2 regions of the Staphylococcus sp. acrmy genome follow, and region 2 is predicted to be linked to the other one. Evidence: riboswitches for the same ligand, from Rfam matches in the RefSeq annotation. Region 2 holds a riboswitch; the other holds the start of a gene.
The links. Region 2 has a riboswitch for thiamine pyrophosphate ahead of FH144_RS00605 (3-oxoacyl-ACP reductase). Riboswitches for the same ligand answer to the same signal wherever they lie in the genome.

Region 1: linked by a shared signal. The riboswitch ahead of FH144_RS01360 (ABC transporter substrate-binding protein) and the one ahead of FH144_RS00605 (3-oxoacyl-ACP reductase) in region 2 are both predicted to bind thiamine pyrophosphate.

Annotation. Positions count from the first base shown of each region.
Region 1 covers NZ_JALCVE010000001.1:275,959-284,798, reverse strand. Annotated here, with positions in the region: gene FH144_RS01380 (PTS mannitol transporter subunit IIBC) at 1-1,202, opposite strand, end outside; gene FH144_RS01375 (zinc ribbon domain-containing protein) at 1,843-2,058, shown strand; gene rarD (EamA family transporter RarD) at 2,344-3,249, shown strand; gene FH144_RS01365 (hypothetical protein) at 3,524-5,773, shown strand; gene FH144_RS01360 (ABC transporter substrate-binding protein) at 6,692-7,600, opposite strand; TPP riboswitch at 7,658-7,760, opposite strand; gene FH144_RS01355 (CPBP family intramembrane glutamic endopeptidase) at 8,556-8,840, opposite strand, start outside.
Region 2 covers NZ_JALCVE010000001.1:129,181-138,020, forward strand. Annotated here, with positions in the region: gene FH144_RS00600 (5,10-methylene-tetrahydrofolate dehydrogenase) at 1-1,169, opposite strand, end outside; TPP riboswitch at 1,423-1,524, shown strand; gene FH144_RS00605 (3-oxoacyl-ACP reductase) at 1,659-2,408, shown strand; gene FH144_RS00610 (LLM class flavin-dependent oxidoreductase) at 2,457-3,758, shown strand; gene FH144_RS00615 (DUF4064 domain-containing protein) at 4,236-5,348, opposite strand; gene FH144_RS00620 (FtsX-like permease family protein) at 5,437-7,428, opposite strand; gene FH144_RS00625 (ABC transporter ATP-binding protein) at 7,430-8,179, opposite strand; gene FH144_RS00630 (sensor histidine kinase) at 8,323-8,840, opposite strand, start outside.

The DNA of each region.
Region 1 (8,840 bases), 150 kb from region 2:
TCAGATGATGCGTCTTTATCATCTTTATTAGCTGTATCGTCAGTTGCTTCTTTTGCTGCGCCAGTGCCTGTAGTAGCACCAGTTAATTTAGATGAGACGCTAGATTTTTTACCTTTGTTAGATTCCATTTTAGCTGTTGCAGCTTCTAAATCTTGTTTAGGTTCTTTAGTGAATTTCATGATTAATGCGGCAACTGCGAATGAAACGATTGTTGCTAAGATAACACCTAATAACATGTGTAAGAATTCGCCTCTAGGTGCGTTTAAGCAATACACGATGAATGAACCAGGTGAAGCTGGGCTCTTGAATCCAAAGCCTGTTGCTTGGTAAGTAGCAACGCCAGTCATACCACCTAAAATAACTGCTAAGAATAATAACGGACGCATTAATACATATGGGAAGTAGATTTCGTGAATACCACCTAAGAAGTGGATGATACCTGCACCATATGAAGTTGCTTTGGCTGTGCCTTTTCCGAAAATCATGTAAGCCAATAAGATACCTAAACCTGGACCAGGGTTAGATTCGATTGTGAATAAGATTGATTGACCAACTTGTGCTGCTTGGTCTGTACCAAGTGGTGTGAACACACCATGGTTGATTGCGTTGTTTAAGAACACGATTTTAGCTGGTTCTACGATGATACTTACTAATGGTAATAAGTGAAGGTGAACTAAGAATTCAACTGCCACTGATAAGATATGCATAATGAATTGCATGATTGGCGCCAAGATTTTGAAGCCAAGGATTGTCATAATAAATGCTAGAATACCTGCTGAGAAGTTGTTGAATAACATTTCAAAGCCTTGTGGTGTTCTAGGTTGTAGGAATTGGTCGATTTTCTTCATTAACCAACCTACTAAAGGACCCATAATCATTGCGCCAAGTAACATTGGTGTATCTGGTAATGCAACGATAACCCCCATAGTTGCTGTCGCGGCAACGATACCACCACGTAGGTCGTGGATTAAGCGGCCACCACTGAATGCGATAAGTAATGGAATTAAGTATGTGATCATTGGTCTTGCTAATTGAGAAAGTTCTTTATTAGGGAACCAACCATTATCTATGAAAATCGCAGCGATAAAGCCCCATGCGATGAACGCACCGATGTTTGGCATGATCATACTACTAAGGAATGAACCAAACGCTTGGACTTTACGGCCGAGACCTTTTTTCTCTTGTGTTTCTGTCTGAGCCATAACTACACCTCTTTTTTTATTATTATTGTGTGTCTTTATTGTAAGGGGGAGAGAAAGCGTCTACAACATAAAGAAAATGCGACTTTGTCACAATAAATGTGACAAGAGTATGTATAACTAGAAGTATTCTAAATTAATGTCTGTGTTGGTTATTTTTATTGAAAATGAGGATGGCGTAGGGAGCAAGAGGAGTGTAAAAATGGTGACGATGAAGGTGGTTATTGGATGGCAAGAGAAGGATGGCGTGGATGACAAGTGGTAGGTAGGGACTCACTTTCGTTGAGACGCGTTCCTGTGGGAAAGGCTCGTGCCTGTAGTCACTCGGCACTTTCTATTCCACTAGGAGTCGCTCAACTGCGTTCGTTGTGACGTGGGAGGTTATTCGAGTAATTCTCTATATTATTGTTGTGGTGTTTGAGTGATGCTATTTTTAGCAAAGTGGTAGGTAGGGACTCACTTTCGTTGAGACGCGTTCCTGTGGGAAAGGCTCGTGCCTGTGGTCACTCGGCACTTTCTATTCCACTAGGAGTCGCTCAACTACATTCGTTGTGGCGTGAGGTCATTATTTAAGAAATGAACGATTATTTAAAGGATAAATAGGTTAAATAATAAATAAGTAAATATTTAAGGAGTGAGGTATATGTCAGAGACACAAGATACAGGTTGTATTAAGTGTGGACATACTGAAGTTGAAGAAGGTACGTTATCAGCTACAGGTTCAGGAATCTCAAAATTATTAGATTTACAGCACAATAACTTTAAAACCATAACATGTAAAAATTGTGGTTATACTGAGTTCTATAAAGAAAGTGCAAATAGAAAAAGAGACTTCATCGATTTATTCTTTGGAGGATAAAAGATAAATACTTTTAAACAGTGGGGTAAGAGCCACTGTTTTTTTGTGTTTTCTTTAATTTAAGATCATATTTTGTAAAGAGGATAGTAACCAGTTGGAAATGTTATAGGTTAGGCTTCGGGTTGTGTGGCTGTATAGTGCAGGGTGTCTAAAATCAGGGAAATTCAGCTTAAAATAAACAAGAATTCTAATTTTGTAGGACTTACATGTATCCAATTGTTGTAACTATTGGTACGATAATCTTAATACTTTATTTCCATGGAAATACAATTGGGAGGTGTGGTTATGGATTCTAATACTGAATTTAAAAAAGGAGTCTTGTTTGCGTTAGGTGCGCATTTATTATGGGGAGTTCTTCCTATTTATTGGAAATTAATAGGGGGAATAAGTGCGTTTGAAATTCTTGCCTATCGTATCGTGTTATCAATGATTTTTATGGTGCTCATGATTTTCATTTTGAAGAAAACGAACACATTTAAGCGAGACATAACAAATTTAGTTTCACATCCGATACAACTTATCGTGATTATCATTGCGGGGTACGTTATTACGATAAACTGGGGAACATTCATATGGGCAGTGTCAAATGGACATGTGCTACAGGCAAGTTTAGGTTATTACATTAACCCATTAGTAAGTATTCTATTGGCGTTCATTTTCCTAAAAGAGAGATTTAATAAGTTTGAAACGTTGGCTATTATCTTTGCGATGGTGGGCGTAGTCTACATGACCATTCGTGTCGGCGAGTTTCCGTTTATTTCACTAATGCTAGCATTTTCATTTGGTATTTATGGTTTGCTTAAAAAATTAGTGCGAGTTGAAGCGATGAGTAGTATCGCAATAGAATGTATCGTTACTGCACCGACGGGTCTTATTTACATGGCTTACTTATGGCAAACGAGTCAAAGTTCAGTAGGTATAAATATGGATAGTTTCTGGCTTCTATTTTCAGGGATGATTACGGCAGTGCCACTGATCTTATTCTCAGCAGGTGCTAAACGTATCCCACTATCATTAACTGGCTTTATTCAATACGTCAGCCCAACGCTAATATTTATCCTAGGCATCTTCGCCTTTAAAGAACCATTCGATATTCATCAATTGATTACGTTTATATTCATTTGGGTTGGTATCGCGTTATATAGTATTTCTCAATACGTGAAAATGAAACGTAACGCTAGACCTCAATAATGTGAATTTAATACATCGTAAAGGAATTTCTATATAACGTAGGAATTCCTTTTTTAATTCAATTCTATGTAAAAAAATTCAATTTTTACCACAAGCTTTCAACTTAATATTACTTATTAGATTTATTATCAAAGATTAATTATAGATACAATTTTGAAACTACAAATACATAAATTAAATAAAAAATGTGCACAATTTGTTGTAGAAATAAAAATTTAATTAAAATATAATTATATAGTGTTTTTTAAAATAGAAGCTTTATAGGAGACGGTATATGGAATTTTTGGGATTTTTAATAATTATAGGGTTAAGTGCATTTTTTTATAAGAAAATTAAATTGTCTTTGGCACAATCAATAGGTTTAGCAATTGGAAGTATTATATTATTAAATATTTTATTTTATACTATTCTATTTCTCGGTTTTAAAGTATCAATAATTTTGGTTTTCATCGTTGTAGCTATACTTTTGTTTTTACAGAGAAAAAATATCTCTGATTGGAAAAAAGGGGATATAGTAGTAGATAATACTATTGAATTTAGTAGTGAGATTGAAAGTATGGCTATAGAGAGCGATATGATTGGTGAAAATATTCCTATAAACAGAGCAGAATATTTTAACATGGGGACTGAACAAAATATATCTGAAGATGTTTATCCTATTATATATAATGCGAAACCAGCAAAAAATGAAATGAAGTTTATGGAGTATGGATATTTAATAACTACAAACGAAATTGTATTAAATAGACAAATAAAAAATAAAAATAAAGAAGATAAGAAAGAAAAATACACAAATGAAAAAGTTAGCATTCCATTTCAAAATTTATATAAGCAATATAGATTTGGAAAAACATCTTATCTATTATATTACGAACGTCCTAATATGATAGTTAGAAATTTACCAGAGTCGTTAGCAAATAAAATAAATTTTGTTATTGAATCAGGGTGGTCTAAAATTGTAAATGAAGCGTTAAAAAATAAAGCATTTACAGAAACTGAAGTTGAAGAAAATAAACAAACTAAAGAATTAGAGAAAATATTTGAGAATATTAAAGATAACTTAGATATTAATAATATTTCAAATTCAATGAGTAATGCTCAGTTTGCAAATGTTAGTTTGCAAATGAATGAAGACTTGAATAGGTCTCAAATTAACGCTAGATTTAGTGAGAGAACTGATAAAACAACTGGTGAACGAGTAAAAGCCAAAGGTTATGGTGTGGCTGGAGAACATGCGGGAACGGCGTTTGATAAATTAAAAATGAAAAATGCTGAAGGTTTCGGTCATAAGAATAAAAAAAATGGTCCAGATAGAGCTGTAAACGGTAAATTCATTCAAACAAAATATTGTAAAAATGCTAAAGCTAGTGTGAATTCAGCGTTCCACACTGTAGATAAACATCAAACTGCTAAATACATATACAAGAAAAAAATGATGATTTTAGAGGTTCCAAAAGATCAATATTCGGAAGCAATAAAAGAAATGAAGAGAAAAATAGAAGGTGGGGCTGTCCCCCATGAAAATAATCCTAACAATGCACATAAATATATAAAAAAAGGTGCTTTAACTTACAATCAAGCACAAATTGCTCAAACAAGTATATTTGATAGTAAAAAACATTCAGTTTATATAGACTCACAAGGAAATAAAAAAACTGTAACGTTAGCACAAAAGATTAAATACTCTGCAGGTATTGATTTTATACACGGGGCAAGTACGGCAATTCCTGGATCGATAGTCTCAGGTGTATGGATGTATTGGACATGTAGAACCTCTGGCTTAGACTCTAAGGAATCTTTTAAAAAAGCTAGTATTTCATTCATAAAGCCTATTGCTTATAGCGGTTTTACTTTTATGATTGCTTCTCAATTTGCTGGTAGTCAGGCAGGAAAAAAATTAGGACAAGCGTTAATTAATACAAAAGTGGTTAATAAGTTTGCTAAAAATTCTTCTAAAAACGCTACAAAAATGGTGACCGGAGGAACTTTGATAGCTATAAATGTTGCTGTGACGTTTGGGCCAGATGTTTATAATATATTAAAAGGAAGAATTTCTTATAAACAGCTTGTAAAAAATACAGTAGCCACAAGCGCTGGATCTTTAGGTGGATTAGCTGGGGGAGCAGCTTTGGGAACCTCATTTTTACCAGGGATTGGTACAGTTATTGGGGCAACTATTGGAGGAGCTATTTCAACAATGGCAGTAAAAAAAATTATGGATAACTTTGTTGAAGATGATGCTGTTCAAATGATTAGAATTGCAAAAGAAGAGTTTATTGAGGTTGTAATAATGAGTAGTGTGAGTAAAGAAGAATTTGAGTATATAATTAATAAAACATTTTTAAATAAAGACTTCAATAAAATTTTAAAATTAATGTATGCTGCAAACTCACATAGAGACTTTATTAAAGAACTATATAATAATTTATTAATTGAGGTATATGAGCAAAGAAAAGGGCCTGATGATGCTGAAATTATTGCGTTTGTAGAAAGTGTTTATGATAAAAATCAAGGAATAGTTTAGTAATAAAAATAATTTCTTAATTAAAAAAAGTAATAGAATAACTATTAAGGCTCTCTTATGTAATATACTTACAAATTTTGTATTACAAAAGAGGGTCTTTTAAATTTAATATAAAGTATAGATTTATGAAAGTTAGGAATAGTTAATAGATGTGAACTACGTATTTATAATCAGTTAGACTTATTTAGAAATATTCGTGTTTAGTAGCTTTTAAATTTAAGTTAACTTATTTTGCATATTTATCTAAAAAATAAATCATATGACAATAAAATAAAGGATGATATAAAATCTTATTATTACTCTTTTTTGGTAATTATAATACTTAAAATGGTGATTGTAAGAGACGATTATAGTAAATTGTTATCAATCCTAATTAGGAGATAAAGTCAATAAAAAACGCTCGAAATACTAAAATAAAATTTTTAGATTATTTTAAGCCTGGAATAGCGCGACTTTGAAAGTTTTTACGAACTTTTGTCACTAAATAGTGGCTTTTAATTATTGTAAGATTTAAGTACAATTAAAGTAATTCATAGCCAGAGTAATCATTTCTTACTTATGTAGGAGGTGATTATTACTGTTTATTTGCATATTTAATATAAACTTTGAAGTTTTTATTACTTTAAATGTATTTTTATCTTTAGCAATGACTATATTTTTTGGAAAACTCAATAAAAAATAACCCTTTATTATTGGCAGTAATAAAAGGGTTAAATAAACTAGTAAGAAAAATAGAGATTTCATACTCTATATTCTAGCTATGGTGTATGATTCCAACTTGTAATTTACAAGTTGGTTTTTTTATTTATAATGCTAATTTAATACTAGGTTAAGTTTCAATGTCTGTCAAACTCAAAAAGTAATATTTAACTTATAAAATTATTTTATTCAATATAATATTAACATAATCATCACATATCAATCGTGTCTACTAAATAACAAACGGTTTGTAAAATAATCTTTTGGGTTGATAGTTTGTTGAATTTTTCCGGTTTCTTTTAGCCACAATTGTAGGTCGTTGTAGAAATCGTCGCTTATTGATAAATCATTTGTGAAGCATTTTGTTGTGGCTTCGATGGTATCTTTATTTAATTGGTTATTTATATCTGTTTGTGTGTATTGGGCATAGATGTTAATTGCGTCTTCAAGGTTTGTATTGATGTACTGAATTGCTTTTTGAATGACTTTGATAAATCGTTTGATTTTAGTACTTTCTGTATCTAATTTATTAGGCGTAGTAATAAAAATTAATTGGCAAAAGTCTGGTACGTTGTAATCTTTTAAAGCGAAATAATCTACGTTAAGGCCTTTACTTCTTGCTTCTAATATTTCAAAATTTTCAAAGATAAGTGTAGCAGCATCGGCTTTATCATTTAGTAAAGCGTCGGTGTGATAAAAGCTATTGTTAACTGGCGTAATATCACCGTCTTTATACTCTACGCCATCAGCTTCAATCATCGTTTTGGCGATAGCAATGCCACCTAAACCAGGTGCACCAGGATATTGGAGACGTTTGCCAACTAAATCTTTAGGTGTTGTAATGCCTTTATCTTTGTTGTACATTACGCCACCATTCGTATGTAAGTATCTAGCGAATCCTACTACATTTTGGTTGCTTGCTTTATCTTCTACTAAATGGATAGGTTCAGTAATGGCGATATCCATTGAACCATTTTCAATTTCTTCTAATGCATCAAAATGTTTTTCAGGTTCTATCATTTCAATCTCTAAGTCGTGTTCTTTAAACCAACCTTTTTCAATACCTAAAATTAATGGTAAATGATCAGGATTTAAAAACCATTCTAAACCGACTACTAATTTTTCCATAAAAAAATTCCTCCAATAAACAGTTTTCCGTAAAAAAGTGAATGTTGAAAGAAATGCATAAATATATTTTCACTTTCCTACGTTGGTACTAACCAACAGGTTCAAGGGTTGAAAGGTTTACTTTCTCTCAGCAATTAATATTGCCCCCCTAGTGACTTGTTTTACCTATTTATAACATAGCATAGATGAAACTGATATAGAAATTAAAGTTAAAAAGTATTAAAACAATAGCAATAACATTATTGGAAATAGAATGGCTAGATTAAAGAGATTTATAAAGAAACTGACTAAGAGCGTATTATTTTTGGCTGGAAAATAAATGATAAGTGAGCAGACTAATAGAATAAAACTAGCAATGAGAAAGTACACGCAAATGTCGAGACCAACTTGAGATAGGTTATGTAAGTTATAAAGTACGAGCGTTATTGCTATTAAATAGTTGAGCAAATTTAGTCCATATATTAGTAGCTTCATGATTCATCACCACTCCAATAATTAGTTATCGAACTCTCTTTTATCTTATCATGTATGTTTGTTGTAAATTTATTTGAAAAGTTAATAATTGAGACAAGCGATTGTACTATTTTCCCAAATAAAAAATACACTTATAGCATTGGGAGGACTATAAGTGTATTGGCCATAAAGCCTTTTTTGGGAATATACAAATGTTTGGGTTTTAATAAAATGTATGACAGGGTTACATTTTATTGTATGGAATGTTGGTGATTGATAAATGTACTCTAAATTTAAGGAAGTCTAAGTCTAGTACAAACTAATTTGAAAAAGAAAAGAGTATATATTCTCCGGCACATTATAAATAATGCCAAGTTATCCCAAATAGATACTTAATTTATGTATCTAGCTTGTTTTACCCGTTTGTTTTGTTTTAAAACTGTTTTTAACAATAAAATGTATAAATTTAATATCTTTTTGAAAATTATGTAGAAATGAACCTTTATTTCAAAATAATATAAATTAGTCCAAGAATCATGGTAATGCTAGCTGAAGCGTTATTAAGCATATGTACAAGAATACTATCTTTCAAGCTACCACGACGTTGATAGGCCATATACATGCCCATGCCCATTAACATATACATCAAGAAGCCGATAATATTTACTGAAGCATGATTAATAGAGAAGATGGCCGATGATAGAATGAATGGCAACACGAATGCGCCTCTTTTAAAGATAGTTTCTTTGAAAATGCCTCGGAAAGTGTGTTCTTCTAAATATGGTCC
Region 2 (8,840 bases):
TGGTCTTGTTTTTTACCTTCATATTGTTCTTCATCTTTTACTTGCTTATTAGAAGCCGTTTGTGCCACTTCTTGTTGTGTTTCATCTTGTGATTTTGATTGACGTTCTTCTTTTTCCGCTTCTTTATAACGGTGATATTGACGATAGGAATACGTAATCTTGCGTATCTTCTCCTCGTTCTCAACTGTAGACCCCATCGCGCCGGCTAATAAGCCTAATGAAGCTACAAACCATAATAATTTTACATAATTTAGAAAAGTGAAATCTGGGTTCGCACTCGTCCAACTATTGAATAAACTCACAGGTACAAATAATGAAATACTGATTGCTAACAAGATATAAAGAATCACATAGTTCATTACCGTAATAATGATTAAAGTGAGCACGGTTGTAGAATTATAAATATAACGGTAGACACGTTGTGATTTAGCAGTCTTCCGTTCACCTAATTGATGCGCATAAAACAACCATGCAGCCATACCTATAATTGCCGTAAGCATTAGAATGATAAATCGAAGCGGTGAATATTGCACACTTAATTCCCAAGGCATCGAGAAGATGGACACATATGTCCCAGTCGCAAAAGCAACGGAGATAATCTTTTTAAAGTTGAAGATGGTCTTCCATGGTTCATTAGAGCGGGTTAATCCTAAAATGAGTTGCAACCATCCTAAAATTAAAAAACGATTAATGTAACGTCGCTTCGAACTCTCGTCTTCTCTTGGGTCGACAGCCTCTGGACGAATTAGCGGATGTACTTTCGGTCTCTCTTTCGTATTGTCACTATAAAGTTGTTCGACTAGAGTGGCTATGCTATTCACTAATTTACGTTCTAAATCTATCCACCCTAGTGACGGTAATGAAAGCATAGACACTTGACTCTCACTAGTGTAGTCACTAATCACTACTTTATTATTAGAGATACTTGGTAAGTCAGTAATACTAATGACAAAATCCCAACCGTAACGTTCTTTCATGTCGGTAGCTTTATCGATACTTTCGTACACATCTTCCGCCGAACCGATTAACAAGTCTACTTTGCTTTCAAAGTTCCATTGTTGATTGTCATCGATACGCTCGTGTAAGAGCTTTTGAACTTTAGGTACTGCTTTATCTACTAGTTTATGCGCCACGCCAGGTGACGGTATTAGTCCAATGGTATACGCCATCATATCCCTCCTTTCTTGTTTTACTATTTATTTTGATTAAGTTAAGAACTGCATTTTCAAAAAGTATAAACTATACGAACATATCAAATCATTGAATAAGCGTAAGCTCTATCTTATATAATTGCAAATACTTTTTATTATCAAATTAGTTAATATAATTATATTAATTGAAATCGTCTTAACTTTTGGCACACTTAACTAAATAGCCTTGACTTATTAAATTAAAACTTATAAATTGTAACTATAGTATAAATATATGCACTAGGGGTGTTTTTTAACTGAGATAGAGTAAAGCTCTAAACCCTTTGAACCTGAACTAGATCGTACTAGCGTAGGAAAGTGTGGGATAAATTTTAGATAAATATTGAGATGTGACAAATTTGTCAACTCTTTATATAGACGTATAACATCTACTATTTACGCAACTTTCCTCTAGTGAAGGTTGCGTATTTTTTTACTGTAAATGAGATGTACGGAGGTACGGTATACATGGCTAGAACAGTATTAGTAACAGGAAGTAGTCGCGGTTTAGGAGCGACCATTGTTAAAACATTGGCTGAGCAAGGCTTCCAAGTCGTGATTAATTACAACAATAGTAAGGAGGCGGCTGAACGGATTGCTTCTGAGATTGGTGAAAAGGCTATTGCTATTCAAGCTGACGTGACACAACGTGAAGACGTGGAACGTTTAGTTAAAGAAGCGACAGACCACTTTGGCCAAATTGATGTCGTTGTAAATAATGCGTTAGTTAATTTCAAGTTTGATCCGGTTGCACAAAAAGCGTTTAAAGATCTTACTTGGGAAGATTATCAACAACAAATTGACGGCACTTTGAAAGCTGCGTTTAATGTCACGCAAAGTGTGATACCTCAATTTATCGAACGCGGTGCTGGTAGTGTCATTAGTATTGGTACTAATTTATATCAAAACCCTGTCGTACCTTATCATGAATATACGACGGCTAAGGCTGGATTAATTGGTTTCACACGTAATGTAGCAGCCGAATTAGGACAATACGGTATCACTGCTAATCTCGTGTCTGGTGGCTTATTAAAGACCACAGATGCGAGTGCAGTCACGACGCCGGAAGTATTTGATTTAATCGCACAAACTACACCACTACGCAAAGTAACGACACCTCAAGACTTAGCTAACTTAATCGCATACTTAAGCACAGAAGCAGCTAGTGGTATTACTGGTCAAAATATAACAGTTGATGGCGGTTTAACGATGAATTAATCCACCAATGAACGACGACTGATTTCAAATTGGAGTGTTTATGTAGCTATGCCTAAAGATAATCATCATTTACACATAGGTATTTTGATTTATGGTTGTGGTCATCACCAGGCCGCTTGGCAACACCCTGATTCGAGTATTGAGCGCGTTGGAGATGTTACCTATTATCAACATCTTGCTCAACTATCAGAGAAAGGCTTATTTGATGTCGTGTTCTTCGCCGATAACCAATCATTTAATCCTGGCTTTACTACTATGCCAAGCTTTTGGTTTGATCCACTGATTAACTTAACAGCAATTTCGCAAGTAACACAACATGTTGGCTTAGTACCCACCATTTCGAGCACATTTTCAAATCCATTTACGGTTGCTCGCCAACTCTTAAGTCTCGACCATATTACTGGAGGTCGTGTCGGTTGGAATCTGGTAACCTCTATGACCGATTTAGAAGCTCAGAACCATAGCATGCCTGCTTTACCCGACCATTCTATCCGTTATGAAAAGGCTGACGAATTCGCTCACGTCATGAACGGTTTGTTTGAATCTTGGTCTACGGATGATTTTCAACCTAATCGTGAACAAGGTACATTGATAGATAATTCAAATATTCAACCGCTTCAACATAAAGGCAAATATTTCCAAGTGCGTGGACCGTTAACGACCCCACAAAGTCCACAAGGTAAACCCGTTGCAATGCAAGCAGGTGCTTCAAAGCAAGGCATCGCTTTAGCAACGAAATATGCCGATGCTGTTTATTCAGTATCTTGGAATATTAAACAAGCACGCCGTTACCGTGAACGCCTAGATGCTGAAATGGCTAAGACCACTGTAAATCCTAGATATATTAAAGTATTTCCCGGGTTAGTGACTTATGTCGGTCGGGCACATGAAGAAGCTTTAGAAAAGAAAGCAGAACTCGATGGATTATTGTCTGTTGAAACGGCTTTAAAACAACTTAGCTTCTTTGTCCAACAGGATTGTAGTCAGTGGGAACTCGATGAACCTGTTCCCGACTTACCACCAGTTGAAGAATTTAGTGGGCCTGTTGGTCGCTATGAAACAATACTTGAAATGATTAATGACACACAGCCTACCGTACGTGAATTATTGGGCTATTTAAATGCTGGCGGTGGCCATTTAACCCTTATTGGTACGCCAGAAGAGATTGTTGACGAAATGGAGTATTGGTTCAATGAAGGTGTGGCAGATGGTTTCAATTTAATGCCACCTTCACTTCCCCATAGTTTAGAAGACTTTGTAGAACTGATTGTGCCTGAATTACAACGTCGCGGTTTGTATCGTACAGAGTATTCAGGTCATACCCTGAGAGAACACTTGGGGTTAGATTAATTAAACAAATTATAGATATTCACTATTATCCAAATAGACATTCATTTATCCAATTCATTTATCCATATCCATATAATAGAAATTAACGTAAAGGCGAAGATGCTAACTTAGGAGCACCTTCGCCTTATTTATAAATAAGGCGAGTATCTCCCTTTGTAATTATTTTTTTAGCAAGAACTATGATAAAAAATATTAGCAATACAAAGTATTTTATCTAATGAACTTTATGTATAAGATAACTTGAGAATTTTTATTACTTTAAAAATGATAACGTTAAATTATTTGTATATACGTAGTATTGTGAGCGAGACTTCTGAGGGAGCAGTGCCAGTAGAAGACCGGGGCCCCAAATTAAAATTTGGGGTAGGCTGAGACGGCACCCTAGAAAAGCGAGCTAAACAATACGGAGTATTGGTATATACTAATATAAATAAAAAAAGTGGGCGAGTTATCGTCCCACTTTTAATATATCAATGACTAGTATTTATAAGGGTCATTGTCTTTTTTATCTTTTAATTTTTGAGTTTCATCTTGTAAGAAGTTGTTGTCACGGTGACGGTCTTGACGTTCATTAGTATTATCAAATTCATGATTGTCATCATTATATCTATCGCTACGACGGAAATGATTATCTTCATCATAACCTTGAGAACGATCAGCATCATTATAATGACGTTCTTCATTATTTGCTAAATCTCTACCTAATTCATTGTTATCACGGTGATCATGTTCGTCACTTACATCATGGCGATCTTTTTCAGATGTCCAATCTGCATTGTTCTTACGTTGGAAGTCATCATCATTAGAACGATGTAAGTCATCACGATGATTTGAATCACGATAGCCATTATTAATATCTTCACGTTCAGCGTGACGGTCATGATTATCTACATTAAGACGGTCGTCTTGATGGCGATCATCATATCTATCATTATAGTCATGGCCATCGTTATTATGACGGCGATTGTCATGGTCATTGTCATAACGATCGTTATAGTCGTTATTGCGACGATCATCGAAGTTATTGTCATGACGGTCGTCATAAGCACGGTTATGATTGTCATAATCGCGATCATTATGATTACGGTTATGGTCATCATATTTATTGTCATTTGCGTAATAGTGGTTATCGTAAGTATCTTTTTTCTTACCTTTTCTTACTAGTAACATGATACCTGCAATAATCCATAAAACAACACTAATCCAGTTTGATGCTAGAGTGATAAAGCCTGCAATAAGGATTAAAATACCTGCAATTTTTGGTGCTTTACTGATTAAAAGACCACCGATAATTGCTAAAATTAATGGAATAATCGCACCCCATGTGAAGAAGTTGATTACACCACTTAATGCGTCAAAACCTTGGTTAATATCAGTTGTAGATATTTGTTCACCTTGTTTTTGAGCTTCTCTAACCATTTGATCTCTAAAGCTGTCATTGCCTAAAAATGGTTTAGCAAGTAAAAATAGTATAGCAACTAATGCTTGTAGTACAACGCCAACCCATGTAAGAATATGTTCGATTGTGCGTTTAACTTTACGTTGATGTGTATTTCCTGATGCTGTGTACTCATTTGAGTAATTAGCCATATTTACGCCTCCTTTTTTTATTTCATACCCTACCGCTTACTAGGTTACACTTATTTTTAAAAAGTATAACTAATTTTTTATAAAAAATTTAAGAATAACTATTCACAATAAAATAATATATACGAGATGTAATCCAATACATTATGGCATAAATAATGATGACAGCGACGATCACCCCAATATAACTTGTCGCAAAAATCCCTACATTATTAATACTAAGAATGCCTAATGTATTAAAAATCATTTTTGAGGCAAAGACGACATGAATCGTTGCTACAATAATAGGTAAGATAAAAATCCACATGATTTGGTTATTAATCGTTGCTTTGATTCTCTCTTCTTCAATACCTACCTTCTGCATAATTTGATAATTTCGTCGGTCTTCGTAACCTTCCGCAATATTTTTATAGTACATCATTAAAAATGTACCCAGTAATAAAATGATAGATACCACGACACCAATAAATATTAAACAACCATTTAACTCATAAAGTGATGCGCCTGTTCCTTTTTTACTTTCAATTTGTGCTATATATTTTTTACTGAGTTGACCACTCACTTTATCGAAATGCGATGTATCTTTCGTCATAATATTAAAATGAATAAATGAACTTGTTATATCACTTACATCTTTATTATCGTTTTTATCTTTATTCATATAGTAGTTTGTAATATGTTGATAACTGGTACTATCTGGTGTCACAATCGTTAAGGACCCAGGCACAGGTAATGAATAATTATGGCCATTCAGTTGTTTGGCAGTGAACGTTTCATTCATTAGCTTCACATTATTCAACTTTTTAAATAATAAACTATCACTACTTAATCCCATCTCATTAGGCTTCAAGTGAACTTTCTCAGTATTCAGCTCATTGTAATCATGTTGCGTCATAATAATAAGAAAGGCACTTTTTAACCCCATAGAATAAAATTTATTCTCTCGTGGAAGCAATACGCCATTCGCCCTATAATCTGCCGCTATCATGCTCACCGTATTGGTTCTGAAGAAGTCTACCTTAGCATGTTTTCTAATATCCTGTTCAATATGCTTCGCCTTCTTTTGAACCTCTTTATCATTATGAATATTACCATTTAACGTCACTCTATATTGCGTCGCCATTAGTGTATCTAAACGTTGTTCTATCCCTCTATACGTCGAGACACTCATCCCTAACGTGACAATTAAAAAGGTACATAACATCGTGATACTCGCTAGACCTACCGCATTAGAATTCATTCTTGAACGTAATCCCGAGATTGTGAAAAAGTATTTCGGATTATAGTAAATTCTTGGTAACCGTTGGAGCCAATCAAGAAGTAGAATGCCTAACGACATAAATAAACAGTACGTTCCTATCATGACGAGTAAAATAGCACCAAATAAATTATAAAGTGACCGAATAATCAGTTGATCACTTAAAGCAATATGATAGCTTCCAATTAACGCGCTTAAACCAATAATAAATAATAGGTACAGTACAGGTGTCGGTAACCTTTTTTCTGTCTTTTGTCGTTGGGTAATTAATTTAATCGGACTTTGAAATAGAATCTTGATATTGTTAAGGCTAAATAGGAATAACATGACAAACGCGAGCATCAATAACGTATAGACCATCGCCTTAAGATTAAAAGGATAATCCATAAGTGACATGCCTGTTTGTTGCATTAATTTATTTAATAGCATAAAAATAAGGGCACCAAATAAGTAGCCACCCGTGATACTTAACACGGCAATGATAATATATTGATACACCATTTCTATAAACATAACGATGCGGAAGTGCTTCTTTTCCATACCTAAAATCATATTCATAGCAAGCTCTTGTTGACGCCGTTTCATCATGAAGCGGTTCGCATATAAAATAAAGATAAAACCTAGCATACACATGAAGATATTACCTATTGCGACAAACCCTGGTAATAATTGGCTACGTTCACGCACATACTCATTCATATTGAGCGATAATAGGATAAACTCCGTCCCGAACATCATGCTTAACGCTAGGATGAAAGGCAGAATAACATGGCGTTGCATTTTGAAGTTTTGTAGAATCATCTTCCCTAACATGCGTAACGTCATCTTAGTTCCCTCTTTCATTCAAGATAGCTAAACTGTCGGCAATTCGCTTTTGGAAATCTTGTCGTGCCTCTTCTCCACGATAAATTTCATGATACAACCGACCATCTTTAATAAATAACACCCGCTTCGCATAAGAAGCATCTACTGTTGAATGTGTCACCATTAGAATTGTTTGGTTATTCCTATTAAGTTCTCGGAAAAGGGTCATAATATTCTTCGACGTCTTAGAATCAAGCGCACCAGTCGGCTCATCAGCAAGGAGAATATCTGGTTCATTAATCAGCGCCCGACCAATAGCAATTCGTTGTTGTTCCCCACCAGAAATTTGGTAAGGATACTTATGTAATAAATCCTGAATATGAAGTTCCTCACTCAGTTTCGCTATACGCGCTTCCATCACCTTATGTGAACGATTGGCTAAGACAAGCGGCATCAACATATTGTCTTTATTCGTCATTGTAGGTAAGACATTGAAATCCTGAAAGACAAAGCCTAGATTATCACGTCGGAAATGAGCCACTTGCTTATTACGTAAATCACGCACATCTTGTTGATTAATAATAATCCTGCCCTCTGTCGCTTTATCAAATGTAGCAATTAAGTTAAGTAAGGTAGACTTCCCCGAACCCGACTCGCCCATGATAGCTACAAATTCGCCTTTATGTATGTTAAATGAGATACCATTTAGCGCAGTCGTCGCATTTAATCTTCTGCCAAAGACCTTTTTCACATTTTTCACGTCTAACAACATCACTTTGTTTCTCCTCTTCTTTGAAAATGAACTTCACCATTCGACTCTACTGTTAAGTGTTAATTCTATAATAAAACAAAAAAGCGCCAACAACATTGATATTTTCTTACAAATGTTGTTGGCTAACTTACAATATTGAAAGTTTATGTTGTTTGTGGAAAATGAACGCAAAAGCGCGTACCTTTACCTAGTTCGGATTGTACGTCTACTTTATGATGTAAATGACGGGAAATATGTTTCACGATAAAGAGACCAATACCACTGGATTTATCATTCAAACGACCATTGTACCCTGAATAGCCTTTATCAAAGATTTTAGGAAGGTCGGCTTGACTGATACCTACACCGTTATCACGAATCGATAAGATGTTAGTGTCACTATCAAAGGTAATCCAAATATCTTTGCCTCGCGCATATTTCAACGCATTATTGAGAAGCTGTTCAATCATAATCGAACACCATTGCACGTCTGTAAGAACTTCCGCTTCATAACGGTCATAATGGATTTTAGTTTTTTGGTCGATAAATTGAATCGAATATTTCATAATTAACGGACGGATAAGTTCATTAATCGTTACTTTTGAAAAGGACATATCCGTTTCTTGATTCATCAATTTTAAATAACTTAGGGCTAAACTCGTATAATTATCAATTTGGATAA